One region of the Alkalibacillus flavidus genome, then DNA from elsewhere that is predicted to be linked to it. Evidence: a T-box and tRNA genes for the amino acid it is inferred to sense, from the RefSeq annotation. Region 1 holds a T-box; the other holds one or more tRNA genes.

Region 1 (16,863 bases):
TCTGCAAACGCTAAAAATGTAGTCATATATATTGTCTCCTTTCGGCACCTGTTTAATTAAAGTACTTTTGCTTCTGAACGTAATAACGACACGAGTTCTTTCACTTGATCGTCGATTTCACCTTCTAACACTTTACCTGCTTCTTTTTCAGGTGGAAGGAAAACGTCAGATGTTTCGGTTTTCGCTTCGACATCGTCTTCTTCAAGATCTAAATCGTCTAACTCCAACTCTTCTAATGGTTTCTTCTTCGCTTTCATAATCCCTGGAAGAGATGGGTAACGTGGTTCATTTAAACCTTGTTGACATGTCACTAATAATGGTAATGATGTTTGAACTTTTTCTTCATCACCTTCAACATCTCGTACAATATTTGCCGTTTCACCGTCGATATTAATTTCAGTAATTGTCGTGACGTATGCCATATCTAATTGGTCTGCAACGCGTGGTCCAACTTGTCCACTTGCTTGGTCAATTGCCACGTTACCAGCCAAGATTAAGTCAACCTCTTTATCTTTTAAATACGTTGATAGAATCGTCGATGTTGTATATTGGTCACCATCTTCAACATCATCTTCTGTATTGATTAATACTGCTTGGTCCGCTCCCATTGCTAGGGCTGTTCTTAACTGTTGCTCTGAATCTTCATCGCCAACTGTAACGACGGTTACTTCACCACCGTGTTCATCACGTTGATTAATCGCCTCTTCAATCGCGTACTCATCATAAGGGTTAATGATGAATTCAGCACCTTCTTCTTCGATGGCACCGCCTTTAATTTGAATCTTCTCTTCTGTATCAAATGTTTTTTTCATCAGAACATAAATGTTCATACGATGACCTCCCTTAATCTATTGATCTTTAAAGTTTGGCTGACGTTTCTCAATAAAAGCTTGAACCCCTTCTTGAGCATCGTCATTGCCAAACACTTTCCCAAATTCTTCTGCCTCTTGTGCCACTCCGCTAGCAAACTGTGATGTTTGAGCGTACGGCATTAACTTCATAATTGCATGAATCGATGGGCCACTTTTTGCTTGGATTTTTGTTGCTAACTTAGAAGTTGTAGAGTCTAATTCAGATTTTTCTACCACTTGATTCACTAATCCATAATGTGCAGCTTCATCTGCTGAAATGGGCTCACCGGTTAAAATCATTTCATACGCTTTCGGGATACCAACATAACGTGGTAACCGCTGAGACCCAGCAAAACCTGGAATAATACCTAAATTTAATTCTGGCAAGCCCAGTTTCGTGTCTTTTGTTGCGATACGGATGTGACAAGCCATTGCTAATTCTAAACCACCACCTAGTGCTGCACCGTGGATCGATGCAATGACTGGTATGTGAAATTGTTCAATTCGATCAAACAATTGTTGACCTTTTTTCGATAGCTGTTTATAATCATCTTGTTGTTGAAATGATGTAAATTCTTTAATATCAGCTCCTGCTGAGAAAAACTTCCCTTCCCCACGCAAGACTACAAGTTTAATAGATGAATCCGCTTCCACATCATTTAATACTTGTTCTAAATCTTTTAAAATCCCTGAGGAAAGGGCGTTCGCAGGTGGACTCTGAATGGTTACATAAGCGGCTTGCTCATGCTTTTCCCAAGATAAATGTTCCATTTCATCAACTCCTTTATCCATGATCACGAAGGCCATTATAAATTAAATAATGAACATCCTCCGCTTGATCGACTAATTCATAACGTTGATCTTTCATCACCCAATTCGTGACAACTTCATCAAGTGTACCAAACAATACTTGACGTACAAGTTGGACGTTCAATTGGCTGTAAAATGTACCATCTTCCATGCCTTCTGTTAAAATGGCATCCATAAGAGCCAAATAACCTTTTAAAACATCATTGATTTTAAGTCGTAATGTTTTGTTCGATTGTCTTAATTCCAGTTGTGTGACGATGGCTAGACTTGGGTCTTCAGCCAACTGCGAGAAGTGCATTTCAATCAGTTTGTACAACTTTTCGTCAGCACGATCAAGTTGGTCAATTTCATTTCGAATCCTCGAAACGAATTGCCCCATCTTCTCTTCAAACAATGAAACTAAAATATCTTCTTTGTTTTTAAAATAAAGATAGATGGTACCGTCTGCAACGCCTGCTTTTTTTGCAATCTTCGACACTTGTGAATGATGATACCCATTTTCTGCGATAACGTCAACAGCTGCGTCCAATATTAACTTGTATTTCGGCTTCGATTTGTTTTCCATAGCAACGGCTCCTATAGTTCTCTTTAAACAAAAATAATAGGTGAATGAATGGTCATTCACCTATTATCTTATATAGAAATTAAGTTTGTGTCAACTGTTTCTCTTATTCTGCTTGTTGCTTTTGCATTTTTTCTTTTTCTTCATCGACTAATTTCCGTCTTAAGATTTTGCCAACGGCCGTTTTAGGCAGTTCGTCACGGAATTCATACAACTTAGGCACTTTAAACGCGGCTAAGTTTTGACGGCAAAATTGATCTAAGTCATCTTCAGATAAATTAGCGCCTTCTTTCAAGACGATATAAGCTTTCACTGTTTCACCGCGATACGGATCTGGTACACCAGCCACTACAACCTCTTGGATGCTTTCATGTTCATAAAGGATTTCCTCTACTTCACGCGGATAAATGTTGAAACCTCCCGCGATAATCATATCTTTCTTACGATCAACGATATAGAAGAACCCTTCTTCATCCATATAACCCATATCACCTGTAAAAAACCATCCATCTTTCAAGACTTGCTTCGTTTCTTCTGGACGATTCCAGTAGCCTTTCATCACTTGTGGTCCTTTCACACCAATTTCGCCAACTTCACCAACACCTAACTCCTCATGTGTATTCGGATCAAATACTGACGAATCGGTATCTGGCCAAGGCACGCCAATCGTTCCACTCCGTCTATCTTGCCAAACAAAATTAGAATGCGTAACGGGGGACGTTTCTGTCAATCCATATCCTTCAACTAATCGTCCACCTGTTACTGCTTCAAATTTTTCTTGGACTTCTTTCGGCAAAGGAGCAGAACCGCTAATACACGCTTCAATGGACGATAGATCGTATTTATTTAATTTCGGATGATTTAATAACCCGATATAAATAGTCGGGGCTCCTGGAAATAGCGTCGGGCGCTGTGAGTCAATGGCCTTTAATACATTATCCACATCAAATTTAGGAATTAAGACCATTTTTTGCGCTTGCATAATCGACATGTTCATTACTGTTGTCATGCCATAGACGTGGAAAAACGGTAATATGCCTAAAATGGTTTCGTTCCCGAATTCCGTTTTATACAACCAATAGTCACTCATTTGCGTATTGGATACAAGGTTAAAATGAGTTAACATCACACCTTTAGGATAACCTGTTGTCCCTCCAGTATATTGCAGTAATGCTAAATCTTCTTCAGGATCAATATCGTATTCATAGTACTGGCCATCAGCTTCCTCGAGCATTGATGTCCAAACATGTGTCCCACCACCATGCTCTGGTTTCACGACCATCCCATATTCTCGTTTTTGTAACATCGGTTGGATCATATTTTTCGGAAATGGTAAATAATCTTTGATACGAGTAGTCACAACATGTTCTAACTCTGTTTCAGATTTGATAGCGTTTACACGAGGAAGTAAAATATCTAAGCAAACAAGCACTTTAGCACCTGAATCTTTCATTTGGTATGACAGTTCACGTTCAGTATATAACGGGTTCGTTTGAACAACAACACCACCTGCAAGTAATGTTCCGTAATACGCCATAACGGATTGAGGTGTGTTCGGTAGCATAATACCAACACGATCGCCTTTTTCAACACCTAATTGTTGCAAGTAGCTTGCAAACTTCTTCGCCGCCTCATAAACATCTGCAAACGTTAAATCTTTCCCCATAAAATGAACCGCCACTTTATTAGGATAGTTTTCGGCATTTTCAACTAAATAGCTCTGAAGCGTCCGTCTGTCATAATCAATCGTTGGTGGCACTTCTTCTGGGTAATGCTTTAACCAAGGTTTTTTCACTTCAACCCCCATAAGTGAGCTTCCTCCTTTAAACATTTATTTATAACTATTATAAACACAAATTGACACAAAATTAAAACATTATTTATTATTTTGTGAAATTTCTGAATTAAAATCGTGAAAAAAACGGCTATGGTCACCCATAGACCTATAGCCATTTAATACATCTTATTAATTCATGACGACAAATAGAATACCAACAAGTACAAATACGATCGCCACAATCCATAACACTTTTGCTAATGTTTCCATATGTGTAATCCTTTCTGTCAACTGCTAAGACAACTTCAATACTGTCACACCCGTACCACCTTCATTGGCATGGGCAAATTCGCTTCCCTTTATCGACCGGTGTTCCTTCGCGAACTGTTGCACACCTTTCATTAATGCCCCTGTCCCTTTACCATGAATGATCGAGACTTGGTGATAGCCCGCCAATAACGCTTCATCAACATACTTTTCTAATTTTTGAATCGCATCTTCATATCGTTGACCACGTAAATCGAGCTCAGGCTTCACATGCACTTGGTTTCCTTTGACAACAGGTGATGGTTTAGATTTATCAGGTTCTGGTCGTTTTACAAACTCAAGTTGCTCAACCGCTACTTTCATTTTTAAAACGCCGAGTTGGACTTCATATTCTTTGTCGTTCACTTGTTGAACAATGGTCCCTGACTGGTTAAATGTTTTGACAAACACTTCATCTCCCGTTTCAAGTGTTTGTGTTGCTGGTTTTTCAGCTTCATTTAATGGGGTTTGGTCATCTTTTGGTGTCAAACTCGCTTTTTGTTGATCCAATTTCGTTCGTGCTTCGATGAAATGATGATCTTTAACCGAATGGTCATCGCGCAATTGTCTTAAGTCTTCTAAAATTTGGTCAGCTTCTTCACGCGCTTGCTCCAACACTTTTTCAGCTTTTTCTTTCGCTTTTGCTTCATACTGCTCTTTTTTCTTCAAATATTGGTTATATTCATGTTTTAAGCTACGGTAAAATTGTTCAGCTTCTTCTAAGATGTCAGCTGCTTGTTCATAATCCTGTTCTGCTTCATGTCTTGATTGTTCTAAAGACGCAATCATGTTTTCAACTGAGCGCGAGTCATCATTCACCATAGATTGCGCCTTGTGAATAATGTTATCACTTAAACCGAGTCGTTTCGAAATATCAAACGCATTACTTCGTCCAGGCACACCGAGTAATAGTCGATACGTCGGCTGTAACGTTTCAACATCAAACTCCACTGACGCATTGGTCACTTCATCTCGATTATAACCGTATGCTTTTAATTCAGGATAGTGCGTCGTTGCAATGACACGTGCTCGTTGTTCAATGACGTAATCTAAAATCGACATCGCCAAACCAGCCCCTTCTTGAGGATCTGTCCCGGCACCTAATTCGTCAAACAACACTAAACTTCGATCGGTCACTTGATTTAAAATATCGACTATATTCGTCATATGAGAAGAAAACGTACTTAAACTCTGTTCAATCGACTGTTCATCGCCAATATCAGCAAATACATGATCAAATACAGACAACTCACAGCCGTCTAAAGCAGGTATTTGTAAGCCTGTTTGTGCCATAAGCGTGCATAAGCCAACCATTTTTAACGCAACCGTTTTACCACCTGTGTTAGGTCCTGTAATGACGATCGCCGTAAATGAATCGCCAATTTCAATATCGTTACTTACCACTTCATCTTCTTCCAATAAAGGATGACGCGCTTGACGCATACGAATCACGCCGTTTTCGTTTATCGTCGGTTTCGCCGCTTTCATTTGGCGTCCTAATTTCGCTTTAGCAAACATAAAGTCGATTTGCTGCAACGCATTAACGTTTTCTTTTAAAAAACTAGCGTCCGTTTGAATCCGTTCAGACAAGTCTTTTAAAATCCGTTCTATTTCATGCTGTTCTTCTACGCGTGCTTCTTGTAACTTATTATTCATATCGACAACAGATTGCGGTTCAATGAATAATGTTTGACCTGAAGACGACTGATCGTGCACCATACCGCCAAATTGACTGCGATATTCCGCTTTAACTGGTAAAACATATCGATCGTGGCGAATCGTCACAATCGCATCAGATAGCATTTGACTTTTAGATTTCGTTAAACCGTCTAAACGGTCACGAACACGGCTTTCATATGAACGGATTTGACTACGAATCGTCCGTAATTGACTCGACGCCCCATCCATCACATGACCGTAATCGTCAATACAACTTTTAATTGCACGTTCTAATTGATTAAGGTTCGAAATGTGTTCAGCACGGTCATTTAAAATCGGGATGTCGATCTCCTCTTCATCGATGATGTGAGCAACAAACCGTTTCAACTGTTGACCACCATAGATGGTACTAGCGACTTCCAATATTTCATGTGCCGATAACATGCCACCAATTTCAGATCGTTTGATTTGTGGTCGAATATCACGAATGCCACCTAATGGGATATGACCTTTTAACCGAACGACTTGAGCCGCTTCATCAGTCTCGCGTTGCCAGTATTGAATGTTTTCCAAGTCTGTCGACGGCTTCATTTGACGTGCCATCTCTTGACCTAAACTCGTTTCGGCTTGCTGTTGCAACTGCTCGATGACTTTCGGGTATTCTAATTGTTGTAAAATTTTATCGTTCACTTGCCTCACCTTTTTTCTTTGTCAAAAACTGTTGGATGGCCTCAACTGACCACGTGTTAACAACCGTTTCAGGCTCAATCCACCCTTTACGCGCTGCTTGGATGCCTGTTGCCATGTCATTTAACATTTGATAATTGTGCGCATCTGTATTAATCGCGATTTTAGCTCCGCGTTCTTGTGCCACCTTTAACCATGACCACGTTAAGTCTAGTCGGTTCGGGTTCGCGTTCAACTCAATGATAGTATCATGTTCAACTGCTTGCTCAATGAATTGCTCAACATTAACGGGGTAGCCTGATCGTTTACCAATTAATCGACCTGTTGGATGCGCAATCATATCGACGTATGGGTTTTGGATCGCATTAACTAAACGGGTCATGATCGTCTCTTCGTCTTGATTAAAACTAGAATGAATGGATGCAATCACAAAGTCAAGCTCTGCTAACATGTCGTCATCAAAATCTAACGAGCCATCCGGTAAAATATCCATTTCAACGCCAGCAAAAATATGAATGTCATCGTATTTCGCATTCATCTCATCAATCATCGTCCGTTGTTTTCGTAATCGCTCCTCATTCAAACCATTCGCGACTTGTAAATATTTTGAGTGATCGGTAACGGCCATAAAATGATACCCAAATTCACGCGCTTTTACTACCATTTCTTCAAGTGATTGAGCCCCGTCACTCCATGTTGTGTGCATGTGTAAATCGCCTTGAACATCATCGATGGAAATGAGATTTGGCATGGTCATTTCAACTTCTTCGCCCGTTTCACGCAATTCCGGCGGGATGAACGTTAAACCAAGTCGCTCAAAAAACGCTTCTTCGGTCGTAAAAGTTTCCACCTCTCCCGTTTCAACATGCTCAATACCGTATTCACTGATTTTATAACCTTGCTCTTTCGCTAAACGTCTCATTTCAACATTGTGATCTTTAGATCCCGTAAAATGATGCAACGTCGTCACAAACGCATCTGGTTCCACAAGACGAAAATCAACTGACATATCCCATTCACCTGTTACAACAACAGTGACCTTCGTTTCGCCTTTCGCTTCGACTTCTTTGACGCCAGACAGATTGACTAATTGATTTGCCACCGATTCTGCTTGATTTGTAGCAATAATAAAATCTAAATCTTTCACATCTTCTCGCAGTCGTCGGAAACTTCCCGCAATCGCATAGCGCTCAATGTCTTCCAACTGATCCAATTCGGAAACAAGTGCTTCATACGTTGGGATAACACTTGCAATCGGCAAGCGCTCTGGTCGCGTTCCTTGTTCATCTAAAGCTTTAATAATTTTCTCAACCGATTTCTTACCGAAACCACTTAATGCTTCAATGTCGCCATTTTCACTAGCTGCACGCAATGACGCTTCATCTGTTACGCCAAGTTCGTGATACAACCGTGACAGTTTTTTACCGCCTAACCCTTGGACGTTCAACAACGGAATTAATCCTTCTGGGACGTCACGTTTTAATTGATTAAGCGTTTCAGTTTCTTCATTCGCTATAAATTCTTCAATCACAGCTTTAGTCCCTTTGCCGACACCAGAGAGGCTTCCGATATCCTCAATTTCATTTAACGACCGATCATCACGCTCTAACGCTTGGGCTGCTTTGCGATAGGCTGAAATTTTGAAAGCATTTTCCCCTTTTAATTCAAGGTGTACAGCGATTGATTCTAAATGTTTAATGACTTGTTTTTTATCCAATTCGACCCCTACCTTTATGAGCTATTCTCACAAATAAAAGAGGTTGCCATCGTGACGAACCTCTTCTAATCATTATTGTTCAAACCACGCACTTTTAATTGCTTCCGTTAAAATAGGTGTATGCTCAATAATAAAGGATGCAATCGCAGAGTCTTGAACAATATCTTGCACAAAACCAACGGATAATAATGAAATACCAAATAGTAAAATAAAGATTATAATATACATCTCAATAAAGCCTAAAATAGCACCTAATAAGTTATTCACACTATTTAATACTGGCATGTTAGCCACGAAATCAAGCATGTTCGCTAACACTTGCATTAACACTTTCACAATGACAAAAATCGCAATAAACGCCACACCATTATAAAAAGCATCCGCTATATGACTCGTTGATAACACTTCAGCCCAAAAATGGGTGTCGCCAGCCTCCGGATTCGGGATCCACAACTCCAATTGACTCGCTAAGTCTTGATAATAAATTCGTGCCACGATAAACGCGACAATAAACCCAGCTAAATGTAACAGTTGTAAAATAAAACCTCGTTTTAATCCAATTAAAAAACCTAAAATGAATATAATGATTAATATTAAATCGATCATCTTTTGTTGTCCTCATTCCTATCCTTGTTTATAAGCGCATCGTAATCTTGTTTCAATTTTAAGTAGTCATTCATTGTATTAAGAGCAGTTAAAACCGCTAACTGCGTTGTGTCATAGGACGGTTTAGCAAATTGTATTTCGTCCATTTTTTGATCGACTAAACTTGCGACCATTTTAATCTGTTCGGGCGATTCTTCACCGACAACGGTGTATTTTCGGTTATGTATATCGACTGTGATTTTATTCTTCTCATCATCAGACATCCAGGAGGCCTCCTCACTGTTTTTCTAAAACATATCGTAACACGTTTTGACTAAAATAGGAAAGTACTCATGCGTGTGAAACCTTTACAGTCACATGATATACTAAAGCTAATGTGAAATAAAGGAGTAATATGATGGGACAAACTGTTATCAAAGTCGACCGCAAGACATTAGAAGCAATCGATCGCTATTACCAACAATCTAAATCGAATAAACAACCCCCACATACTGTATTTGTCGCCAAACATAACGGATGTACGATTACGGCCTACCAATCTGGTAAAGTCTTATTCCAAGGAAGTGAGCATGCTAGTGAAGCGGCTAAATGGGATGCCAATCCGCAAACAAATAAAAAACAACACAACGTCGAAAGTCATTCAAAGGCTGTGTTAACTAAAGATCATATTGGATCGGATGAAGCGGGCACTGGTGATTATTTCGGGCCGATTACCGTTGCTGCTGTCTATGCTGATGAGCGTCAGCAAGCATTATTACGTGAACTTGGTGTCAAAGATTCGAAATCGATGAACGACAAAACCATCGCCTCGATTGTTCAAGATATTTTAAAAACCGATATTATTTACAGTACCGTGACATTGAATAATGAAAAATATAATCAATTAAAGCAACAAAACTGGTCACAAACACGCATGAAAGCGTGGATGCACCACAATGCGATTGACCATGTGATAAACAAATTAAATGATATGACACCGAGCGGGATTGTGATTGATCAGTTTTGTGAACCAGGTGTTTATTACAACAAAATTAAAGCATCAGATGCGAGGCCCCATAACGATATCACGTTTTTAACAAAAGCGGAAAGTCAATCAACGTGTGTCGCGGCAGCATCTATGTTAGCTCGGTACCGATTCGTCCAAGAAATGGAGCAGCTATCCAAGAAAGTTGGATTTACGTTGCAAAAGGGATCCTCTAACCAAGTCGACCGGCAAATTAAACAATTGATTAACACAAAAGGCGAATCGTTTCTTAACCAAGTCGGAAAAGTCCATTTTGGCAATACACAAAAAGCAAAAAAGCTGAGTCTTGATTCATAAAAGACTCAGCTTTTTCTATTGGTTAACCTCTTAATGTAGCGTCAAATTGTGATTCTAGATGAGTTACGATGGTTGCTCTTGCTTGTTCAATTTCTTCGTCTGTTAATGTTCGTTCTTGGTTTTGGAACATGAGGTTAAAGGCGACTGATTTTTTGCCTGGTTCCATATGTTCACCTTCATATACGTCAAATACTCGAACGCTTCGTAGGTGAGGCTGTCCTTTGTCGACAATCGCCTGTTCCAACTCAGCCGCTGGTACCGTTTGATCAACGACAAACGCTAAATCTTGAGCGATTGCCGGGTATTTCGAGATCGGTTCATATCCTGATTGTGTATTCGTCTCAGCTATTAACGCTTCTAAATTAAGGTCAAAAACGTATGTCGGCTGTAGATCGAATTCTTTTTCAACTGTCGGGTGAACCTGACCAATATAACCGATAACAGTGCCATTCAACTCAACGACAGCTGTACGACCAGGATGTAAGTCGTCAATCTCTGCTTGTTTAAAGCTAACACCGTCAATCGCTAAATAATCGACTAGCCCTTCTAGGACGCCTTTTAGCACGAAGAAATCAACTGGCTTACGTTCACCTTGCCAAGCATGATTTTCCCACATACCCGTTACAGCAGCCGACAAGCGTAATCGTTCAATTGGTTGAGAGCCTGCACCGTTCGTTTGCGTATAAACAGATCCTAATTCATATAAACCGATGTGATATTGATTTCGCGCGATATTATACTGGAGACTTGTAAGTAATTCAGGCACTGCGCTTAAGCGTAAATGACTATGCAAATCACTCATCGGCATCGCTAGTTTAACTGGTGAAACATTTAATTCACGTATATCCGGGCTCATAAAACGGTCTGCTTTAGCTTCAGTCGTAAGCGAATATGTCACCGCTTCATACAACCCACTTGCTTGTAAATAACCGTGAACATCACGTAACAACGTTTGTTGACGTGTTAAACCACCTGGACTCATTTCACCTACTGGTAAAGTATAAGGAATATGGTCATAACCATATAAACGCGCAATTTCTTCAAGCATGTCTTCTTTGATGGTAATGTCTTGTCGTCTAGGTGGCGCTGTTACCGTAATCGCTTCACCGTCAACTTCATAATCGAAACGTAAACGCTCAACAATGTTAATCATTTGCTTTAACGTAATATCAGCACCAATTCGACGAGCCATTTCGGATTGTGTGAATTGAATTCGATGAGGTGTCCAATCTGTTGAACCAGCCTCTACGATATCACCTAAAACGGTGCCATTGCCTAATTGAGCGAGAAGCTGCGCCGCACGACTAGCCGCTTCTTTCACACGTGTAATGTCCAACCCTTTTTCATAACGAACACTCGCTTCACTCCGAATGCCATGATCTTTTGAACTTGTCCGAATCGTTTGTGGGTCGAAATAAGCCGCTTCTAATAAAACAGTCGTCGTATCGTGTTGGACTTCTGATTGTTCGCCACCCATAACACCTGCAATAGCATGAGCTTCCTCACCATTTGTAATAACCAAGTGGTGATCTGATAACGTACGCTCTTCACCATCTAATGTACGAATCGTTTCACCATCTTCAGCTAAACGCGTCACGACGTGTTTAGAGTCAAAACGATCATAATCAAATGCGTGTAACGGTTGACCATATTCTAATAAAATATAGTTCGTCACATCCACGACATTATTAATCGGTCGAATACCAGCACTAATTAATCGATTTTGTAACCATAACGGTGATGTCGTCACTGTTAAACCGTCAATAATCCAAGCGCCGTAATATGGATTGGCTTGTTCATCTTGAATGGTGACATCGATATAGTCACTGGACTGTTTATCTGATGCATTCACTGTTGCATCTGGTAATGTAATTGATTGATCATACATCGCAGCGACTTCATACGCCATGCCTAACATGCTTAAACAGTCTGAACGGTTAGGTGTCACATCAAATTCAATGATCGCATCATCCAAGTTCAATAACGGCGCTGCGAGTTGCCCAACTTCTACGTCTTCCTCGATGACATAAATCCCATCTTTATAGTCATCCGCGATATATTTTTCATCGACACCTAATTCTTGTAATGAACAAATCATACCTTCAGATGCTTCACCACGTAGTTTCGTCTTTTTAATCTTCATACCACCTGGCAACACCGCGCCAGGTTTAGCCACAATGACGTGATGTCCAGCCGCTACGTTATCAGCGCCACAGACAATTTGTGACACGTGATCTTCTCCGACGTCTACTTGACATAAATTTAATTTATCAGCGTTAGGATGTTGCTCACATTGTTGAACGTAACCGACAACAAGCTGGTCGCTTTCGATGACAGGTGGCATTACTTGCTCCACTTCGACCCCTGTTTTCGTAATATCTTCAGCTAGTTGTTCAGTCGAGACGTGATCAACATCAACATATTGTTTTAACCAATTCGTAGACACAAACATATCATTAATCCTCCTTTATACCCGATGGAATTGTTTCAAGAAACGAACGTCATTCGTATAGAAATGACGAATATCTTCAATTCCGTGTTTTAACATGGCAATGCGTTCAGGTCCCATACCAAATGCAAAACCAGAATAACGCTCTGAATCAAATCCAGCCATTTCTAATACATTTGGATGAACGAGGCCTGCACCTAACATTTCAATCCAACCTGTTTGTTTACATACAGAACAACCTTCACCACCGCACATTTTACACGAAATATCCATTTCAACTGACGGTTCAGTAAATGGGAAATAGCTTGGACGAAGACGAATATCACGATCTTCACCGAACAAGTATTTCGCTAGCGCATTCAGCGTCCCTTTCAAATCACTCATACGGATGTTTTCATCAACATAAAGCCCTTCAATTTGCGTAAACTGGTGAGAGTGAGTCGCATCATCTGTGTCGCGACGATACACCTTACCAGGACAAATGATTTTCACAGGTCCGCGTCCTTCATGTTGGTTCATCGTACGTGCTTGGACAGGTGATGTGTGAGTGCGCATTAATAACTCTTCTGTAATATAAAATGAATCTTGCATATCGCGAGCTGGATGCCCTTTTGGTAAGTTTAAGGCTTCAAAGTTGTAATAATCTGTTTCGACTTCTGGTCCTTCAGCCACTTCATATCCCATACTCGTAAATAAATCTTCAATATCACGAATAACGCCCATTAACAAATGGGATCCACCCACTTGCGCTGGCTTACCAGGTAACGTGACGTCAATCGTCTCTTCTTTTAATTGTTGTTCTAGTGCCGCCTCTTCCAATGTTGCTTGCTTCGTATCTAACGCTTCCGTAATCGCATCACGAATGTCGTTAGCTAATTGACCAATGACTGGTCGTTCCTCTTTTGATAACTTACCCATCCCCTTAAGGACTTCCGTTATTTGACCCTTTTTTCCTAAGTACTTAACACGAAGATCTTGCAACGCTTTAGAATCTTTCACTTCGTCAATTTGTTGCAACGCTTCTTCTTTAATTGATTGCAAACGCTCTTTCACAATAATAGCCTCCTTTTCTAAACCAACAGTTCATCACTTCCGCCACCACAATGACAACATAGCGATAAGCGTTCAAACAAAAAAACTCGCCCCTTCTATAACGAAGGGACGAGTTGTGATTCCGTGTTACCACCCTAATTGGCATACATATGTATACCCACTTCATTTGAATAACGAGGATAGCCCCCGGGTCACTTTTACTTGATGAAACAAGGTCCAAGCACCAGCTCCAGAGTGAAATTCGTCTACCCGACTGTTTCGGCAAGCTTTCAGTCTAAGGCTTCCCTCCCTTTTCAAACAGCTGAACGGGTGATTACTCGGCTCTTTCATAGCTTTTCATTATACGTTTCTCCTAAAAGAATATTATAGATAACTTATCGTTAATTATCAAGTCTATTGTTGAAAATGATACAAAACGATGCTCGCAGCAACACCGACATTTAATGACTCACTTTGCTCGGCAATCGGGATGTATAAGGTTTCATCAGCTTGATCAATGACGGTTTTACTCACGCCACTTCCTTCATTACCGACAATAATGGCATATTGATCGCGAGCTGAAACATGAGGCAATGGCTGTGCCCTTTCATCTAAAGCCGTCGCCCATATAGGAATATCGTTTTTCTTTAGCTCCGTTAGCCAGTCCGTTAAATCACCTTGTACAAACGGCACTTGAAAGATTGCCCCTTGCGTCGCTCGAATAACCTTATCATTAAACGGATCGACCGTTCCAGTTCCTAACACAATAAGGTCAATTTGAAAAGCTAACGCACTTCGCATAATTGTCCCTAAGTTACCAGGGTCTTGGATACCATCTAAACATAATACTTTTTGTGTTGTCTGAGCATCAACTTGATAATTCGGTTTCTCTGCAACAGCAATAATGCCTTGATTTGTTTCAGTTTGAGACAACTCGCGGAATACAGCATCAGTCACGTAAAACTGTTTAATATCATCATATTCCTTAGGTAGGGTTGTCGCTTCTTTTACAATTAATTCTTTAATCGACCAATTACTATGAAACACTTCTTCAACTAGATGCCAACCTTCAACTAATAAATAGCCATCTGCGTCCCGATTCTTCCGTTTATGTAACTTCTTCCACTGTTTCACTCGTTCGTTTTGTTTCGATTCAATGATCATATGTTTTAAACTCCTCTACTTAACATAAATTTATCATACATAACTGAATCAATGATGGTCAAACTAATGACATATTAATTTGTGCAGAGGTGGTTAAATGGATTTAAACTTACGACAAGCCGTTAAAAATAATATTGCGGGTCATAACGAAGAACAACTTGAAGCAACTATTGCCGAAGCAATCCAAAGCGGCGAAGAAAAAATGTTACCCGGGTTAGGCGTCTTATTCGAAATGTACTGGCAACAAGCATCTGAAGATGAAAAAGAAACGATGTTATCAACATTAGAAACAGAAGTCGGTAAGTTGTAATCAAAAAAATGAACCTGTCACTTTAATATAAAGCGACAGGTTCTTTAATGATTATGATTCTAGGAACGATTGATCGACTAGTCCGTCTAAGTTCTGTTGTTCGTCTAAAAATCCTAAATCATATGACGAATCAATAAAATCTTGAAGCACTTGCTCATCGACGTCATAAGAGAATTCAATTCGCTCCCACGCGTTATCAATCACGTCTTGCGATAATTCTTGGTCTGTAATGTCTTTAATCTTCTTAATCGCAATCGTTTTCGCTTCTTCAGGATTATTTTGAATAAACTCTGTTGCTTGTTTGTGAGCATCAACGATATTTTGTACTTTTTCAGGCTTGTTATCAACTAATTCTTGCGACGTTACAAACACAGCTGCTGGTAAGGTTTCACCATATGCCACATTAGGTGTATCCACTAATACTTTACCTGTTCCTTCTGCTTCAATAACAGACGCCCACGGTTCTGGAACGGTTCCGACATCCACGCGCCCTGTTTCAAACATGCTTGCATATGTGGCTGGCTTACCCGTTACATGTTTCATTTCACCGCCGACACGATCGGATGTAAGACCGTATTCTTCTTTCATCATCGTTTCAAATTGTACATCATGCGTGCACCCGACGCGTGGTGAAATAAACGATTTTCCAGCTAAATCTTCAGGCGAGTTAATCCCTGCATCTTGTCGTGCCATGATGACCGTACCTCCTTTAGACCCTGCTCCAACAATATTAACATCCGCACCACTTGCGAAATGGTTCATCGCAGGTCCAGGCCCTACCAAGCCACCTTCAATTTCACCTGTTTCGACGGCTGTCATAAACGCCGATCCGTCTGGGAAGTATTTATAGTTCACGTCAGTTCCATCTGGTAACGTTTCTGTATACATGTCTTTTTCTTCAGCGACCATCCCGGCCACGTGGTTAATGTTCGGAAAATAACCAATTGTAATGGTTTCTGAATCATTATTATCAGCTGATGCATTTCCACAAGCAGCCATAATACCGCCCATCAATAATATAAACGCAAAAGTTATTAATCGTTTCATTTGTTCAACAATCCTTTCTCATGTTTTTAATAAGCCCCAACGTTTCATGACGTTTGTCTCGAGTTTAGAGAAAACGAGCATGTCAACGACAGCGCCAATAACCCCAATAATGATAATGATACCGATAACTTGATCCATTCTGGCATAATCTTGTGCGAAGCTAAGTGAATAACCTAAACCAGGACCATTACTTAAAAATTCTCCCGCCATTAATGCTCGCCAACTAAAAGCCCACGCTAATCGGACACCTTGTATAAAATAAGGGACGCTAGCTGGCACTTCTACACGGTAAAACAATTGCAATCCTTTCGTATCCATCGTTCTTGCCGCCCGCACAAATTGTGGCGGTACGTTATGAATCGCTGAGCGAACATTTAACGCCATCACAAACGTGCCACCAACGACAACTACAAAAATAACAGCTGTCTCAGTAAATCCGAACAACAAGATCGCTAACGGAACCCAAACAATACTCGGAATGCTCTGTAAAGCAATCAAATACATTCCAGCTGTTTCATCTGCTTGCTTTGATTTACCGAGAATAACACCTAATAACGTTCCAATC
Region 2 (16,863 bases), on a different contig from region 1:
TTTAGAGTTAATTTTAGCGGATTTGGAAACGGTCATGAAACGTTATCCAAAAGTTGAGAAACTGATGAAACAAAAAGATAAAGACGCGCAGTATGAGTTTGAAGTGTTAGAAAAACTGAAAAACGCTTTTGAAGCAGAACAGCCAGCTCGCGCGATTGAATTTACGAAAGAACAAATGAAGTATGTAAAATCGCTTCATTTATTAACGATTAAGCCGATTCTTTACGTGGCGAACGTGGGTGAAGATGAATTATTAGAAGTTGACCAAAACGAAAAGGTTCAGCAAGTGAAGGAATATGCTGAGAATGAAGGGGCTGGCGTCATCGTGGTATGCGCTAAAGTCGAATCAGAAATTGCTGAATTAGAAGGAGAAGAAAAGGCAGAATTTCTTGATGAGTTAGGGATAGCAGAAGCAGGATTAGATCAATTGATTAAAGCGTCTTACGATATGCTTGGCCTAGCGACGTTCTTTACAGCGGGTGAGAAAGAAGTGCGTGCGTGGACATTTAAGCAAGGCATGACAGCACCACAAGCAGCAGGCGTGATCCACTCAGATTTTGAACGTGGATTTATTCGTGCCGAAACCGTCTCGTATGATGATTTGATGTCAGCAGGTTCTATGAGTGTTGCGAAAGAACAAGGTAATGTTCGTTTAGAAGGAAAAGAATACATCGTGAAAGACGGCGATGTCATTCATTTCAGATTTAACGTATAACAGGGTCAATAAATGGTTGTCAGGGCGTTAGGTTTTTGTTATAATCTTATGATGTGAGTAATTAAGACAAAAAAATTACTCCTTGCCCTATAAACAGGGCCGCTAAGTCCAAGAGGAGGTGAAAACGGATGAATAAATACGAAATCATGTACATCATCCGCCCAGACGTAGAAGAAGAAGCTCGTCAAAGTGTTGTTGAGCGCTTCCAAAAAGTCTTAACTGACAATGGTGCGGAGATCGAAAATGTAGATGAAATGGGTATGCGTCGTTTAGCTTACGAAATTAAAGACTACCGTGATGGTTATTATGTCGTTGTTAATTTCGCAAGTGAACCGATTGCAATTGATGAATTCGATCGTCAAGCGAAGTTCTCAGACGATATCATTCGTCACATGGCTATTCGCAACGATCAATAAGGAGTGTTTGATGTGTTAAATCGTACAGTTCTAGTCGGTAGATTAACGAAAGACCCTGAGTTACGTTATACAGCGAACGGTGTTGCTGTTGCCAATTTCACATTAGCTGTTAACCGCCCATTCTCGAACCAACAAGGTGAGCGTGAAGCGGATTTCATTAATTGTGTTATTTGGCGGAAACAAGCGGAAAACCTAGCTAGCTACATGGGCAAAGGTAGTATGGTTGGGGTTGATGGACGTATTCAAACGCGTAGCTTCGATAACCAAGAAGGTAAACGAATCTTCATGACCGAAGTTGTAGCCGAAAGCGTTCAATTCCTTGAATCACGAAACAGCAACCAGGGTAAACAAGGTGGACAGCCTGGAAACACATCAAATCAAACGCAACAAAATCAAGGCGGATTTCAACCGCAACAAGAATCTCAATCGAGTGGCCAAGAACCGTTTGATAACGCTGAACCAGTCGATTTATCAGACGATGACTTACCATTCTAAATCATTTATTTAAAGGAGGTAGTCACTTATGGCAGCACGTCGCGGACGCAAACGTCGTAAGGTTTGTTATTTCAAAGCAAACGGGATTACGCATATTGACTATAAAGATGTTGATCTTCTAAAACGTTTCATTTCTGAACGTGGTAAAATTTTACCTCGTCGTGTAACTGGAACGTCTGCTAAGTATCAACGTAAATTAACGGTAGCGATTAAACGCGCTAGACAAATGGCTCTATTGCCATACGTTAACGAATAGTAAGCTTTCAAAAGTGTTGTAAACAAACGTTTACAACACTTTTTTTAACTGAAGGTGTGTGATATGACATACCACCTATTCAACGACGGTTTTTTCATATATGATATAAGTAATCTTTTATTAGTGGTTTGTTTTTACATATCAATTAGTTACTTGGTAAAATAGAAACATGCGACTGTTCATTGGCAAGTGAATAGACGGTTGCGCAATAAAAGTATTGAGGTGCAAGCTATGACTGACAGATCGATCGTGCAACAAGGGGCGTTATTCGCCTTAGCGTTTATCGCGTTGTTGCTCATGACGTTTTTTATACCATTTATAAGTATTATCACGATTTTTCTATTACCGATACCATTCATCCTTTTAACATATCGTTACGGATGGAAGGTGGGTGGTGTCGTTTGGATCATCACCACTTTAGTGAGCATTCCGTTATTAACACTCTACTCATTGCCACTTTCAATTGTGATGGGTCTAAGTGGAGTGATCATTGGAGCAGCGATGCACGGACAACGTCATCCTTATGAAGTGTTAGCTCGAGGGACGATAGGGTTTGCTGTGACGATTGCGCTCCTATACGCATCAACGCAATTAATATTTGACGTGAATTGGACACAACAAGCTGAAACGTTAATGGAAGAATCATTAACATCAACGACGACCATGTTAGAAGAGACAGGTGTCGATGTAGCACCAGAGGATCTAGAAATCGTCCGGAACAGTTTCTATGATCTCGTTTATCTCATTCCGACCTCGATAGTGCTCTTAGGTCTTGGTCTTGCATTTATCGCTCAATGGTTGAGTTATAAATGGCTCAATCGATCGGAACAGCGAAAACATCGATTTCCGCCATTTAGGTATTTTACGTTTCCGAATAGCTTGATTTGGATCTTCCTATTAGGCATCATTATGTCATGGATTTATACCGAGCCAACTGATACGATGTATTTAGCAGCAACGAATTTATATGCGCTACCAGGATTATTGCTCGTTTTACAAGGCATGGCATTTGTCTTTTACTATGCACATTATAAAAACTGGTCTAATACGTTACCAGTGTTAGTCGTTGTCGCTTTTGTGTTATTTCCATTTATTATAACGTTCCCATTACGGATATTAGGGATTTTCGATTTAGGTTTTCGCTTGCGGCAACGCTTAACTGGAAACAAATAAAGATGTGTTGAAACATCTTAGGAGATGACGTTTATGAATGATGTCAAAAAGTTAATCACAAACAAAAATATATGGTTTCTTCATGCGTTAACGGTCGTATCATTATGTATCGTCATTTATAATCACTGGATGATTGGTCTGGCGTTATCGTTAATTTTCGGATTAATTATTTTCTCGGGCCTTCGAACAGAAGATCGACTGAAGCGAAAAATCGAACAATATATTTCGACGCTATCGTACCGCGTGAAAAAAGTCGGTGAAGAAGCGTTGCTCGAAATGCCGTTCGGAATCGTGCTATATAATGATGACTATCAGATCGAGTGGGCTAACCCGTACATGAATGATTTCATGGAATCGGATGACACCCTCATTGGCGAGAATTTGTCAGACCTATCAGGTGATTTGATTAAAGCCATCAAAGATGAGAACGATGATTTGCGAGTCGAGATTGACGGCAAAATTTATCGCGCCGTTATTAAACGCGAAGAAAAGCTTGTTTATTTCTTCGACCGCACGATGTATGCCGATTTAGAGAAACGTTATCAAAATGAAGAAACAGTTCTATCGATTATTTATCTTGATAATTACGAAGAATTAACTCAGGCGATGGATGACACATCAAAAAGCCGCATGAACTCACGAGTTACGTCAATATTGAATCGATGGTCAAAAGAGAATGGCTTTTATTTAAAACGAACATCACAAGAACGGTTTTTAGCGGTCATGGATCGTAAAACATTAGAAAAGTTAGAAGCGAATAAATTTGAAATATTAGATGACGTTCGCGAACTTATTTCAGATCAAAATGTACCATTAACACTTAGTATTGGCATTGGCCGTGGTACAGCTGATTTACGTGAGTTAGGTGACATGGCTCAATCGAGTCTTGATCTAGCTTTAGGTCGTGGTGGTGACCAAGTCGCGATTAAAGATGAGCAAGGTAAAGTGAAGTTCTATGGTGGTAAAACGAATCCGATGGAAAAACGGACTCGCGTTCGCGCACGTGTCATTTCTCACGCGCTTCGTGAATTAGTGAATGAAAGTGATCAAGTGTTGATTATGGGGCACAAGATGCCTGATATGGACTCGATCGGGTCCTCGATCGGAATTTTAAAGCTGGCCCAACAAAATAACAAAGAAGGTTACGTCGTGTTTGACCGCGATGGTATGAATACAGGCGTTCAGAAGTTAATTGACGAAATCGATGAGGACGAAGAGTTGTCAGAACAGTTCGCCTCACCAGAAGAAGCGCTCGACATGGTGACGAAAAATACACTCATCGTTGTCGTCGATACGCACAAGCCATCAATGGTGATGGAAGAAAAACTATTAAACCGCACAGAACATGTTGTCGTTATTGACCACCATAGACGTGCGGAAGAATTTATTAATGACCCAACATTGGTTTATATGGAGCCATATGCTTCATCAACTGCAGAGCTCGTAACGGAGTTGTTACAATACCAAGATGGACGTGTGAAATTAACGACACTTGAATCGTCCTCGTTATTAGCTGGTATCATTGTGGATACGAAGTCGTTTACCTTGCGCACAGGGTCGCGTACGTTCGATGCAGCGTCTTATTTACGTTCTAAAGGGGCAGACACCGTTTTTGTCCAAAAGCTACTCAAAGAAGACTTAGACGTGTATGTGAAGCGCAGTGAGCTGGTCAAAAGCGCGACGATTTTCAAAGAAGGCGTGGCGATTGCGAAAGGCCATACGGGTGTGAGTTACGGCCCGATCATTATCGCTCAAGCCGCTGATACGTTATTAACGATGGATGGGGTTAAAGCCTCGTTCGTTATTTCAGAGCGAAGTGATAACCAAATTGGCGTTAGCGCCCGTTCTTTAGGTGAAATTAATGTTCAAGTTTTAATGGAAAAAATGAACGGCGGTGGACATTTAACGAATGCTGCGACACAATTAGAAGATACGACAATTGAACAAGTAGAAGAACAATTGCGTGATATTATCGATGACTATATGCAAGGAGGGGACTCATCATGAAAGTAATTTTCACAAGTGATGTTAAAGGCAAAGGCAAAAAAGGCGAAGTGAAAGACGTTAACGAAGGTTATGCGCGTAACTATTTATTTAAACACAACCTGGCTGTAGAAGCGACAAAAGGAAACTTAAAGCAGCTTGAAGGCCAGAAGAAAAAACAACAAGAAAAAGAGCAAGAAGAACTCGATGAAGCGAAACGACTAAAAGACACACTAGAAGATCTAACGGTTGAATTATCAGCGAAATCAGGTGACGGTGGTCGTTTGTTTGGCTCTGTTACAAGCAAACACATCGCTGATGAATTAAAGCAAGCGCACAACATTAAAATTGATAAACGTAAAATTGAATTAGACGAACCGATTCGCACACTCGGTTATACGAATGTCCCTGTTAAATTACATCCGGATGTGAGTGGCACGCTTAAAGTGCATGTCGCTGAAAAGTAATCGACCCACTCCGAAACAAAAGGAGGGAATGACGTGGCAGATGATCCAACAAACGATCGCACCCCACCTCATAATATAGAAGCCGAACAAGCGGTTTTGGGTGCTATTTTCCTAGAACCGAATGCGATTGTGACGGCAAGTGAAATTATCCAACCTGAAGATTTTTATCGCGTCAGTCATAAGCGCGTCTTTGAAATCATGGTTCAATTAATGGACAAAGGCGAGCCCATTGACCTAGTTACCGTGACGACTGAATTATCGAATGCTGAAATGTTAAACGATATCGGTGGTGTCTCGTATTTAACCGACATCGCAAATTCAGTCCCAACAGCAGCGAATATCGAGTATTATGCTCGCATCGTGAACGAAAAATCGACTTTGCGTCGTATTATTTCATCAGCTACGGGCATTGTCACGAAGACGTTTGAAGAAAACGAAGAAGTGCCAGAATTACTCGATTATGCTGAGCGCTCGATTTTAGATATTTCGCAAGAACAGGCTTCCGGTAAGTTCCGTAATATTAAAGACGTCTTAGTGAACGTGTACGATAACATTGAGCAATTGCACCATAATGACGAAGATGTCACCGGTGTTGCAACAGGCTTCAATGATTTAGACCAAATCACATCAGGTTTCCAAAAAAATGATCTCGTCATTATTGCGGCGCGTCCATCAGTCGGTAAGACGGCCTTTGCGTTAAACATTGCACAAAACGTGGCGATTAATTCGGATGAGAATGTCGCGCTGTTCAGTTTAGAGATGGGGGCTGAACAACTCGTCAGCCGTATGTTGTGTGCAGAAGGTAATATTGATGCGCAGCGGTTACGGACAGGCCGTTTAGAAGATGAAGACTGGGGCAAGCTGACGATGGCTATGGGTAGTCTTTCGACAGCAGGTATCTACATTGACGATACACCAGGTGTTAAAATCAATGAAATCCGCTCGAAGTGTCGTCGTCTTAAGCAAGACCAAGGCCTCGGCATGATCATGATTGACTACTTACAGCTCATTCAAGGCTCTCCAGGCGGTAGTGAAAGTCGTCAACAAGAAGTATCTGAGATTTCCCGTTCACTGAAAGCATTAGCGCTTGAATTAGGCGTCCCTGTCATCGCGTTATCACAGTTATCGCGTGGTGTAGAACAACGCCAAGACAAACGCCCAATCATGTCAGACTTACGTGAATCTGGAAGTATTGAGCAGGACGCGGATATTGTTGGCTTCTTATACCGTGATGATTATTATGAAGAAGAAAGCGAAAAAGAAAATATTATCGAAATCATGATCGCTAAACAACGTAACGGCCCAGTTGGAACAGTTGAGCTAGCCTTTGTGAAAGAATACAATAAATTCGTTGATTTAGACAGGCGATATGATGACGCCGATATTCCACCAGCTTAACCTACGCATCATGAGGATGTGTAGGTTTCTTTTTTTTGTTACAATAAACGTACATTTTTCAACACATTTATTATTTTATTCGGATTTTAATTCAAAACAGTAAATAATTATGATAATATAGGCGTGGATCAATTGGATATCGGAATGTTTAGGAGGATTATATATGACGACAGCAGTGGTTGTAGGAACACAATGGGGAGATGAAGGGAAAGGCAAGATTACCGATTTTCTCGCGAAACAAGCAGATGTCGTAGCCCGTTATCAAGGTGGCGATAATGCCGGGCACACAATTCAGTTTAATGGGGATACATATAAGTTACACCTCATTCCTTCAGGGGTCTTTAACCCAGATAAATTATGTTTATTAGGAAACGGAATGGTGATTAATCCAGAATCGTTAATAAAGGAAATGGCGTATGTTCAGGCAGCGGGTATTGAACTCGATCATTTACGAATCAGCAACCGCGCTCAAGTCATTATGCCTTATCATATTGAGTTAGATCGTTTACAAGAAGCCCGTAAAGGCAAAGACGAACAAATCGGCACAACGCAAAAAGGGATCGGCCCAGCTTATAGTGATAAAATCAATCGGTCAGGTATTCGTATTGCCGATTTACTGGATGCCAATCAATTGTACGATCGCGTGACACGTGAAGTGGCAGAGAAAAATGAATGGTTAACCAAGCTTTATCAGGCTGAACCATTGGATGCTGAAGCGATTTATGACACGTATCGTCAATATGGCGAACAACTAGCGCCTTATGTCACGGATACATCATTCACACTTGATGAAGCATTAACGAATGGGGACAACGTGTTGTTTGAAGGTGCTCAAGGCGTCATGCTCGACATCGACCAAGGCACGTATCCGTATGTCACATCGTCGAACACGTCCGCTGCAGGCGTTGCGACGGGAAGCGGCATTGGTCCAAATAAAATTGATCGGATTATCGGCGTGTCTAAAGCATATACATCGCGAGTCGGTGACGGCCCATTTCCGACTGAATTAGAGGATGAGATTGGTGAAACGATTCGCGAAGTCGGTCGTGAGTACGGGACGACGACTGGACGCCCGCGCCGTGTCGGTTGGTTTGATGCTGTTGTGATTAATCACGCTCGTCGTACAAGCGGTGTGACAGATCTGTCGCTCAATTCACTCGATGTTCTCTCGGGGATTGAAGAGGTTAAGATTTGTGTCGGTTATGAGTATCGCGGTGAGACGATCCGCAGCTATCCAGCGACGCACCAAGCGTTAACAGAGTGTACACCTGTTTACGAAACGCTCCCTGGTTGGCACGGCGATTTATCGAATGTTCGCTCATTTGAAGCGTTGCCGGAAGCGGCTCAGCACTATATTGAACGAATCGAAGCCCTAACACAAACACGCGTGTCGATTTTCTCAGTTGGTCCAGACCGCGACCAAACCATCGTCCGCGAACCGATCTTTCAGTAAAATTGAAGATTGTTAGACAATCCTTGTAGATTGTCTAACAATCTCTTCAAACTATCTAACAATGTCAGGACATTGTCTAACAATTGGCCTGAATTATCTAACAATCTTAATGTAATACACAATAAATCCCCGTGATCAGCTTGTCTGAACACGGGGATGTCACTTTTTCAAAAATATTTTCCGAAATAGCTTGTCAAAATAAAAAATGCTGTGGTAATATTTAATTTGTCGGCAAAATGGTCCGGTAGTTCAGTTGGTTAGAATGCCTGCCTGTCACGCAGGAGGTCGCGGGTTCGAGTCCCGTCCGGACCGCCATTTTTATTCAATGTTTCACGTGAAAAAATGATGGCCCAAACAAGTCGATTATATTATTTGGCTCCGTAGCTTTGCGAGCAAGAAAACTTCTTTGGAATGCTAAGTCTGTGAGCACAGTACTTAACTATTCAAAAGACAATTTAATTTATAAGATTACCCTTTTATCTTCCATTGGCTCGGTAGCTCAGTCGGTAGAGCAACGGACTGAAAATCCGTGTGTCGGCGGTTCGATTCCGTCCCGAGCCACCATTTTTTAAACACAGTAATGAACTGTGTTTTTTTAGTAGAATAACCTTCGAAAAATCATCATCATCAACTCGACATAACAGCTCCTTGTCGAATGTCATTGAAAAATGACGGCCACACCTACCAAACGAACATCTCAAATTCAAAATTATACCAACTTCTATACAATTTCATTACAAGTATGTTAAAAAGGTTTATTAACACGATAAAGTTATGGTAGATTATAAAATGTGAGTTTTATATACAATTGAACGATATAGATAATTAAATATGTAGACGCTTATTGGGGGAAAAAGAAGTGAATAACTTGAGAAAGTTAGTATCGAGTGGAGCACGTCGCATCTTCCAGCCATCATGGGCGAAAAAAGTAACCCTAACGGCTGTTATCGGTAGCGGTGTTATAGTCGGTTCCGTTTATGCTGACTCTATGAACAATCAATCAACTAACGATAATCTATCATCTGTATACCACGTCTATATGGGTGATAAACATATAGGAACATTCGATCAAAAAGAAACTATTCAAGATTTTATCGACGAACAAGAGAAACAAGCTGAAAATGATCACTATCAAGACAATGTTGATTTAGTTCCATCAGAAGAAATTGATTTCGTTGAAGAAATGGTGTTCTCGACAAAACATCAATCAGATCAGGTTAAGTCGACGTTAAAAGAAGATTTATCTTTCGTTGCTTCAGCAATTGAAATTAAAGCAGGCGATCAAGTACTCGGTTACGTCAATAACTTAGATGAAGCGAACGAAGCGGTCAATCAGGTCATTTCGCAATACTTACCGGAAGGCGTCGATCAAAGCATTAATTTATTAAAAGACGATTCCAATGACTTAGACCAAACAACGTCACTTTCGTCTCTATTACCAGATAATCTCTTACAAACAGGGACATTACAAAACAGAGAACAAAACGACGACTCGAGTTTTAACGAAACGATCGAACTTGATGACGGTTCTACAGTCATAGACGTTGGATTTACGAAAGATGTTACAGTAACAGAAACAAAAGTTGATGCTCAACAGTTACTAGAGGTCCAGCAATTGGTAAAACTATTAGAGCGTGGCACGGAAACGCAACAGACGTACACAGTCCAAGAAAACGATGCAATCACAACAGTAGCTAGTAAGCATGATATAAGTACAGATGAACTCATTGAATTAAACCCAGACATAGAAGAAGATAGCGTCATTCAAGTCGGCCAAGAAATGAAAGTAACAGGTATGAGTTCATTAGTAGACGTGTCATACACAGAAACGGTAACAGAAGAAGAAACGATAGAATATGAAGAAGTCGTTGAGAAGACAGATGAACTGTACAAAGGTGACTCAGAAGTTGCGCAACAAGGTTCAGACGGTAAAAAAGAAGTCACATATGAAGTAGAAGTCGAAAACGGTGAAGAAGTGAGCCGTGAAAAAGTCGACGAAAATGTCATCGAAGAAGCGCAAGATAAAATCGTTAAAGAAGGTACGAAAGTGGTACCATCGCGCGGAACGGGTAACTTTGTATGGCCTGCTGTAGGTGGTTATGTAACAAGTACGTACGGCCCAAGATGGGGCTCACACCATAATGGCATGGATATTGCGGGTGTAAGCAACCGTACACTTAAAGCGGCTGATAATGGAACAGTCGTTGAAGCGGGTTACCACTCAGGTGGCCACGGTAATCGAGTCATCATTGACCACAACAACGGTTACCGCACACTATACGCACATTTATCATCAATTAGCGTCAGTCCTGGTCAAACAGTACGTAAAGGCCAAGCTATTGGTCAAATGGGCTCAACCGGACGTTCAACAGGCGTTCACTTACATTTAGAATTACAGAAGAATGGTCGAACGATTAATCCAGGACCGTATTTCAGATAAACAGTAAAACCTCTAGCTATGGTAGCTAGAGGTTTTATTACACTTAAAGGCTTATTCTGTTTTGGCTATGACACACTACAATAAATCAAAAAATGGTAGTCACGTAAGACATTAACGAGGAAGTACGTTAAAATAGAAAGTAAATACACGAAGGATGGTGTCAGACAATGCGACATACGATATTAGTTGTCGATGATGAAGAACCCATTGCAGATATATTAAAATTTAACCTCGAAAAAGAAGGTTACGATGTTTTAATCGGATATGATGGAAATGAAGCCATTGAACTTACGAAACAGGAAGAACCCGATTTAATCTTATTAGATATCATGTTACCCGAAAAAGACGGCATGGAAGTGTGCCGTGAAATTCGTCAAGACTACCAAATCCCAATCATTATGTTAACGGCGAAAGACTCAGAAATTGATAAAGTGTTAGGCCTCGAACTTGGTGCTGATGACTATGTCACGAAGCCGTTTAGTAACCGAGAATTGATTGCACGGGTGAAAGCGAATTTACGTCGTCGTAGCTCAGAAGGCCAAGAACACTCAACTGGATCCATTCCTAATATTCAAATTGGCGGATTAGACATTAATCGTGAAAATTACTCGGTTACCCGCTACGGGGAGCCTGTCGATCTGACGCACCGTGAGTTTGAATTGTTATTATACTTAGCGAAACATATCGGACAAGTCATGACCCGTGAACACTTACTTGAAACGGTATGGGGCTACGATTATTACGGTGACGTGCGCACAGTAGATGTGACCGTCCGCCGACTACGTGAAAAAATCGAAGACAGTCCGAGTAACCCAACTTGGATTGTGACACGACGGGGAGTTGGTTATTACCTTCGCAACCCTGAGCGGGAGTAGATGACATGGCTAGGCTAAAAACCTTTTTCAAATCGATTCAGTTAAAGTTTATTATCATCTATATTTTGTTGTTACTTATAGCGATTCAAGTGATCGGTGCGTATTTTGCGCGCCAACTTGAAACGCAATTACTCGAAAATTTCACTGAATCGATCAACGACCGTGTCGAATTGTTGAACTATAACTTAGAACAGGCATTGGTCGCTGAGCGAGATGATGACGATCAACCATTAGAGGAAGACGTCGAGTCGATTATTTATGACTTTGACTCAGACGAAATTACTGAAATTCAAGTGATTGATAGTAACAATCGTGTGCTCGGTACGACGAGCCAGTTCGACCAAGAAATTGTCGGGAACCGAACGACTGAAACGAGGATTCAACGAGCGTTGTCAGCGGGTAACCGAGAAGAGAAAGTCGTCTACAATCCTGAGATAGGTCATCGTACGCTCGTTATTTCGACGCCGATTGAGGTCGATGGCAATATCGTTGGTGCGCTATCACTAGAGGCATCGATTGAAAGTGTTTATTCGCAGTTAGATGATATTAACCGGATTTTCGCCAACGGGACTATGCTTGCAATTACGATTTCTGCGCTACTCGGTGTCTTAGTGGCTCGAACGATTACGCGTCCGATTATGGAAATGCGTAAGCAGACGAAAGTGATGGCAACAGGTGATTATACGAGCAAAGTCAATGTCCACGGTGAAGATGAGATCGGACAATTGGCTGTCAGTTTCAACGAATTAAACGAACAATTGCAGCTCGCTCAAGCGACGACAGAAGAAGAACGGCGAAAGTTAAGTTCCGTTTTATCGAATATGACAGACGGCGTGATTGCGACGGATGATCACGGTGATATTATATTAATGAACGAACCAGCGTCGAAATTAATCGGGAAGCATTACGTCGAAGTCCAAGGCGAACCATTGCTCGATGTACTAGGTTTACACGACCATGTCGATCAGTTAGACGAAATTAAAACATTAAGCAGTACCATCATTGATTTTTCTGATGACAACCAAGAATTATTGTTAAAAGCGAATTTCTCTGTTTTCCAAGATGAAGCGGAAGAAATGAACGGATTTTTAACGGTCTTGAGTGACGTGACAGAAGAACAAAAAGTCGAACGCGAACGCCGTGAATTTGTGGCGAACGTCTCGCACGAGTTGCGCACACCACTGACGACGATGCGCAGTTATTTAGAAGCATTAACAGACGGCACGACGTGGAAAGACGAAACGATTGCGCCGAAGTTTTTACATGTCGTTCAAAACGAATCAGAACGAATGATCCGTCTCGTTAATGACTTGTTGCAATTGTCGAAGATGGATAACCAAGACCACCGCATCGAAAAACATCGCGTCGAATACGTTCAATTTATTGATCATATTATTGAGCGTTTTGCGTTTAATGCAAAAGAAGGGCTGACGATTAAACGTCATTTACCGTCTAAAGCGTCTTATGTTTATATGGACTCTGATAAATTAACGCAAGTGCTTGATAATATCATTTCCAATGCAATGAAGTATTCGCCTGAAGGTGGCGATATCGATGTGACGGTTGAAGTACAAAAACACCACATCGTGACGAAAGTGTCAGACGAAGGAGTCGGCATTCCAGAAGAAAAAGTAGACAAGATCTTTGACCGCTTTTATCGCGTGGACAAAGCTAGAACGCGTCAAATGGGCGGTACAGGACTAGGCCTGGCGATTGCAAAAGATCTCATCGAAGCGCATGATGGGGCGATTTGGGCTGATAGTCGTGAAGGACAAGGGACAACGATTTCATTTAGTTTACCGTTGATGCGGAAGAAACGTGGGTGATCGACATGACGAAAGAACATTTTAAATCAGGCATACTGTTCATCCTCGTGATCAGTAGTTTAGGGTTAACCTTTGCCTTATGGACGTATCAGCCCCAATATGAAGAGCCAGGCCAAATCACGTACTTAGAAGAGACGGAATTAGACGGTAAACAAAAAGTGTTGAAAGACGTTGTTTTACCGGATAAAATGATTTTTAATCAATCGCGTCAGTATAGTATGTTGACATCCAAACAAGAAGAAAAACAACTCTTTAATGATATGTCTGAGTGGACGTTTTCAGAGATCGACCAATTTCCGACAAACCGATCCACTGATGTATGGAATCCGAATATTGAACTCGTAATGCCTACAGAAGTACCGTTTAATGTTATTAGTCGGTTGTTTAATGTAGACGAATTAGATTATGAAGGTTCGGATACGTTTAATCGTATATTTTTTCAACTAACGAGAGGGTCGGAAGAACGAATTCGTGTTAGTTTTACGTCGGACGTACAACCGAATGTGTTAAACGGACGGGTTGATTCGGTTAGTGCTTATGATCAATTACAATCGTATTTTACCGAAAATGATATGACGAGTATGGAACGAGTACAACTACATGAGGATCAAGCGAAAGACTATGTCTATGTGACAAATGAAAGTATAAGCTTGCCAGAAGAAACCGTGTTAGTGGACCGCTTAGACAGACAGCCATTAATTAATGTGCTTTTTAATAATCCGTCGCTCGTTCGCCAACAAAATTCTGGAAATTCTTCAGAAACATATTTAACTGACGGGACGCGCTTGTTACGGTTAAACGATGCGTTTGGCGTGAATCAGTATGCGTCGTATCATAAACCTCCGTCACAAGAAACGAATAGTTTAACGCATACTGAATTATTGCTTAACAGTTTAAGTCATACGAATGATTATCTTGGTTGGACAGATGATTTTCGCGTGAATCAATTAAATGAGTCGAATCAAGTCATTCAATATCGTAACCATTTTGCGGGTTATCCGATTTTTGATCGTAATGGCTATATGACGATGCAACAAGAATGGTCAAACATCGAACTGCAATCGTTATCGCGTCCATTGTTTAAACTGACAGCCCCATTTCAACAAGGTGAAATGATTGAGATTGATTCAGGAGTGTCAGTCCATGAGTTGTTGCATGAGAGTTCACAGTCTATTTCGTGGTCATTAGTGAGTGATATTCAATTAGGTTATGACATTAGTGCTGGTGATGGCTTGAATAATGTCCTCTTTTTAGAGCCGACATGGTTTATACAGTACGCAGGCATTTGGCGTCCATTAGAATACTTTAATGAACGTATCACCTTGCAGGAGGATGGATAGTCATGCAATGGGGACAGATCAAAACGTTATTCATCATCAGTTTCTTAGTGCTAAATATCTTCTTAGCACAGCAGTTTTTAGAGAAAATAAGCGACACCAATCTCGAAACATTGTCACAAACCAGTTTTGAAGATCGATTAGAAGCGCAAAACATTGAATACAGTGATTTACCAGAATCAGGGCAAGAAGAAGTTTACGTGTCATCAAGCCGTTATGAATTAACTGAAGATGACTTAAATGAGATTGAATCGAACTTCGATAATCAGCGTATGGTGATCATGAACAACGACACGATCGTCAGTGAATTTAACGAGCCACTGGAACTAGACGGTGGCGATAATGATGTCCTCGATTACGTGTTTAGAGGCGATGAATATCAATTTTGGAAAGAATATAACGATAACCTCGTGCTGTTTTTTCAAAAGCAAAACGGCCGCCCCGTTTTCTTTAACTATTCCGGGGTGTTAGCGGTGAAATTAAACGAGGAAGGGCACGTCACGAGTTACGCCCAAACCTTATTAAACGAAGCCCAAGTCGAAAGTGATGCGCAAACGGTGCTAGCCCCGATGAGCGCAATCGAAGTGCTTTATTCGGACGTCCTAGAACGAGGCGATGAGATCACGGATATGAGCCTGGGTTATCACACGTTAGTGCCATTAGAAGAAGGGGAACAAATTTTTACCCCGACGTGGAAGATTACGATCAATCATGAAGACATTCATTTTGTCAATGCGATAGAAGGACAATTAATTACGACAGAGGAACAAGAATTCGTGGAATCGATGACGTACTTCGTCGACTATCAAGTAGAAGAATTAATCCGGAGTGAAGTAGAATGAGTTTAGAATTTAGTGTTTTAGCATCAGGGAGTTCAGGCAACGCATTTTACATCGGGACAGGCCAGACGAAATGGCTCGTCGATGCCGGCTTAAGTGGCAAAAAAATCGAAACCTTACTCGACCAAGTCCAGGTCAACCCGCACGATCTAGACGGTATCTTAGTCACACATGAACATAGCGACCACATTAAGGGACTCGGCATTATGGCGCGTCGCTACGAGTTACCGATCTATGCGAACGAAAAAACGTGGCAAGCGATGGCGTCATCAATTGGGAAGGTAAGTGACGACCAAAAGTTCGAATTCGATATGGAAACTGTCCGGACATTTGCCGATTTAGACGTCGAAAGCTTCGGTGTTTCGCATGACGCAGCTGATCCGATGTTTTACGTGTTCCATCATGAAGGTAAGAAAGTCGCCTTATTAACCGATACCGGCTACGTTTCTGAGCGGATGAAGCGGACCGTCGAAAATGCCGATGCGATTTTGTTTGAAACGAACCATGATGTGGGTATGTTGCAAATGGGTCGTTATCCGTGGAATGTGAAGCGGCGCATTTTAAGCGACCTAGGCCACGTATCGAATGACGATGCCGCATGGGCCATGATGGATGTCATCGGTGATCAGACGAAGAAAATATTTTTAGGGCATTTAAGCCAAGATAACAATATGGTAGACCTGGCCCAAATGAGCGTATCGCAAACATTATCGCAATACGATTATCCTGTTGGCGACAAACTACAACTAGAATCAACCAGCCCGATTGAGCCAACGCCGATCACGAAATTGTGAGGATGTTTAACGTGATAAAATAGTGGGTATTTTTTAAAAACAAGCTTTAGTGAGGTGATAACAATGAGTTATGAAGATGAACAGTACAATCAACATCATGATACCCAATCCAAATCAAAACCAGGTAAGCCGTGGTTTGCCGCGATCGTCGGTGCTATTCTCGGCTCTGTCTTAATGTTTTTCTTATTGACGACGTTCACAGGACAAAATGTGGCGTCATCAGATGATACCAATAATTCAGATGAGCAACAGGAGAACACCGATGAATCAAGTAGCGACGACAATCAAGCGAATGACAACTCATCGAGTCAAAACAGCATGAATATTGATATTGCGACACAGACAACAGACGTCGTCGAAAATGTATCGGACGCGATTGTCGGTGTTGTGAATATC

What was found. A T-box is a leader RNA that pairs with one kind of tRNA and senses whether it is charged. The one in region 1 lies ahead of pheS (phenylalanine--tRNA ligase subunit alpha), so its partner is inferred to be a tRNA-Phe.
Region 2: it encodes a tRNA-Phe, which carries the amino acid that the T-box ahead of pheS (phenylalanine--tRNA ligase subunit alpha) is inferred to sense. The anticodon was not compared.

The regions. Positions count from the first base shown of each region.
Region 1 covers NZ_JBEPMX010000002.1:154,679-171,541, forward strand. The annotation lists gene ABID56_RS03355 (electron transfer flavoprotein subunit alpha/FixB family protein) at 1-26, opposite strand, end outside; gene ABID56_RS03360 (electron transfer flavoprotein subunit beta/FixA family protein) at 57-830, opposite strand; gene ABID56_RS03365 (enoyl-CoA hydratase) at 849-1,622, opposite strand; gene fadR (fatty acid metabolism transcriptional regulator FadR) at 1,636-2,226, opposite strand; gene ABID56_RS03375 (AMP-binding protein) at 2,330-4,030, opposite strand; gene ABID56_RS03380 (endonuclease MutS2) at 4,295-6,655, opposite strand; gene polX (DNA polymerase/3'-5' exonuclease PolX) at 6,645-8,369, opposite strand; gene ABID56_RS03390 (CvpA family protein) at 8,442-8,975, opposite strand; gene zapA (cell division protein ZapA) at 8,972-9,238, opposite strand; gene rnhC (ribonuclease HIII) at 9,373-10,296, shown strand; gene pheT (phenylalanine--tRNA ligase subunit beta) at 10,319-12,748, opposite strand; gene pheS (phenylalanine--tRNA ligase subunit alpha) at 12,764-13,798, opposite strand; T-box leader at 13,900-14,137, opposite strand; gene ABID56_RS03415 (TrmH family RNA methyltransferase) at 14,192-14,941, opposite strand; gene sspI (small acid-soluble spore protein SspI) at 15,039-15,251, shown strand; gene ABID56_RS03425 (ABC transporter substrate-binding protein) at 15,303-16,298, opposite strand; gene ABID56_RS03430 (ABC transporter permease) at 16,317-16,863, opposite strand, start outside.
Region 2 covers NZ_JBEPMX010000009.1:97,811-114,673, forward strand. The annotation lists gene ychF (redox-regulated ATPase YchF) at 1-715, shown strand, start outside; gene rpsF (30S ribosomal protein S6) at 844-1,131, shown strand; gene ssb (single-stranded DNA-binding protein) at 1,144-1,626, shown strand; gene rpsR (30S ribosomal protein S18) at 1,655-1,882, shown strand; gene ABID56_RS09620 (YybS family protein) at 2,114-3,055, shown strand; gene ABID56_RS09625 (DHH family phosphoesterase) at 3,089-5,062, shown strand; gene rplI (50S ribosomal protein L9) at 5,059-5,505, shown strand; gene dnaB (replicative DNA helicase) at 5,539-6,903, shown strand; gene ABID56_RS09640 (adenylosuccinate synthase) at 7,067-8,356, shown strand; tRNA gene ABID56_RS09645 (tRNA-Asp) at 8,595-8,671, shown strand; tRNA gene ABID56_RS09650 (tRNA-Phe) at 8,845-8,920, shown strand; gene ABID56_RS09655 (LysM peptidoglycan-binding domain-containing M23 family metallopeptidase) at 9,225-10,796, shown strand; gene yycF (response regulator YycF) at 10,964-11,671, shown strand; gene walK (cell wall metabolism sensor histidine kinase WalK) at 11,677-13,497, shown strand; gene ABID56_RS09670 (YycH family regulatory protein) at 13,503-14,837, shown strand; gene ABID56_RS09675 (two-component system regulatory protein YycI) at 14,840-15,676, shown strand; gene ABID56_RS09680 (MBL fold metallo-hydrolase) at 15,673-16,467, shown strand; gene ABID56_RS09685 (S1C family serine protease) at 16,531-16,863, shown strand, end outside.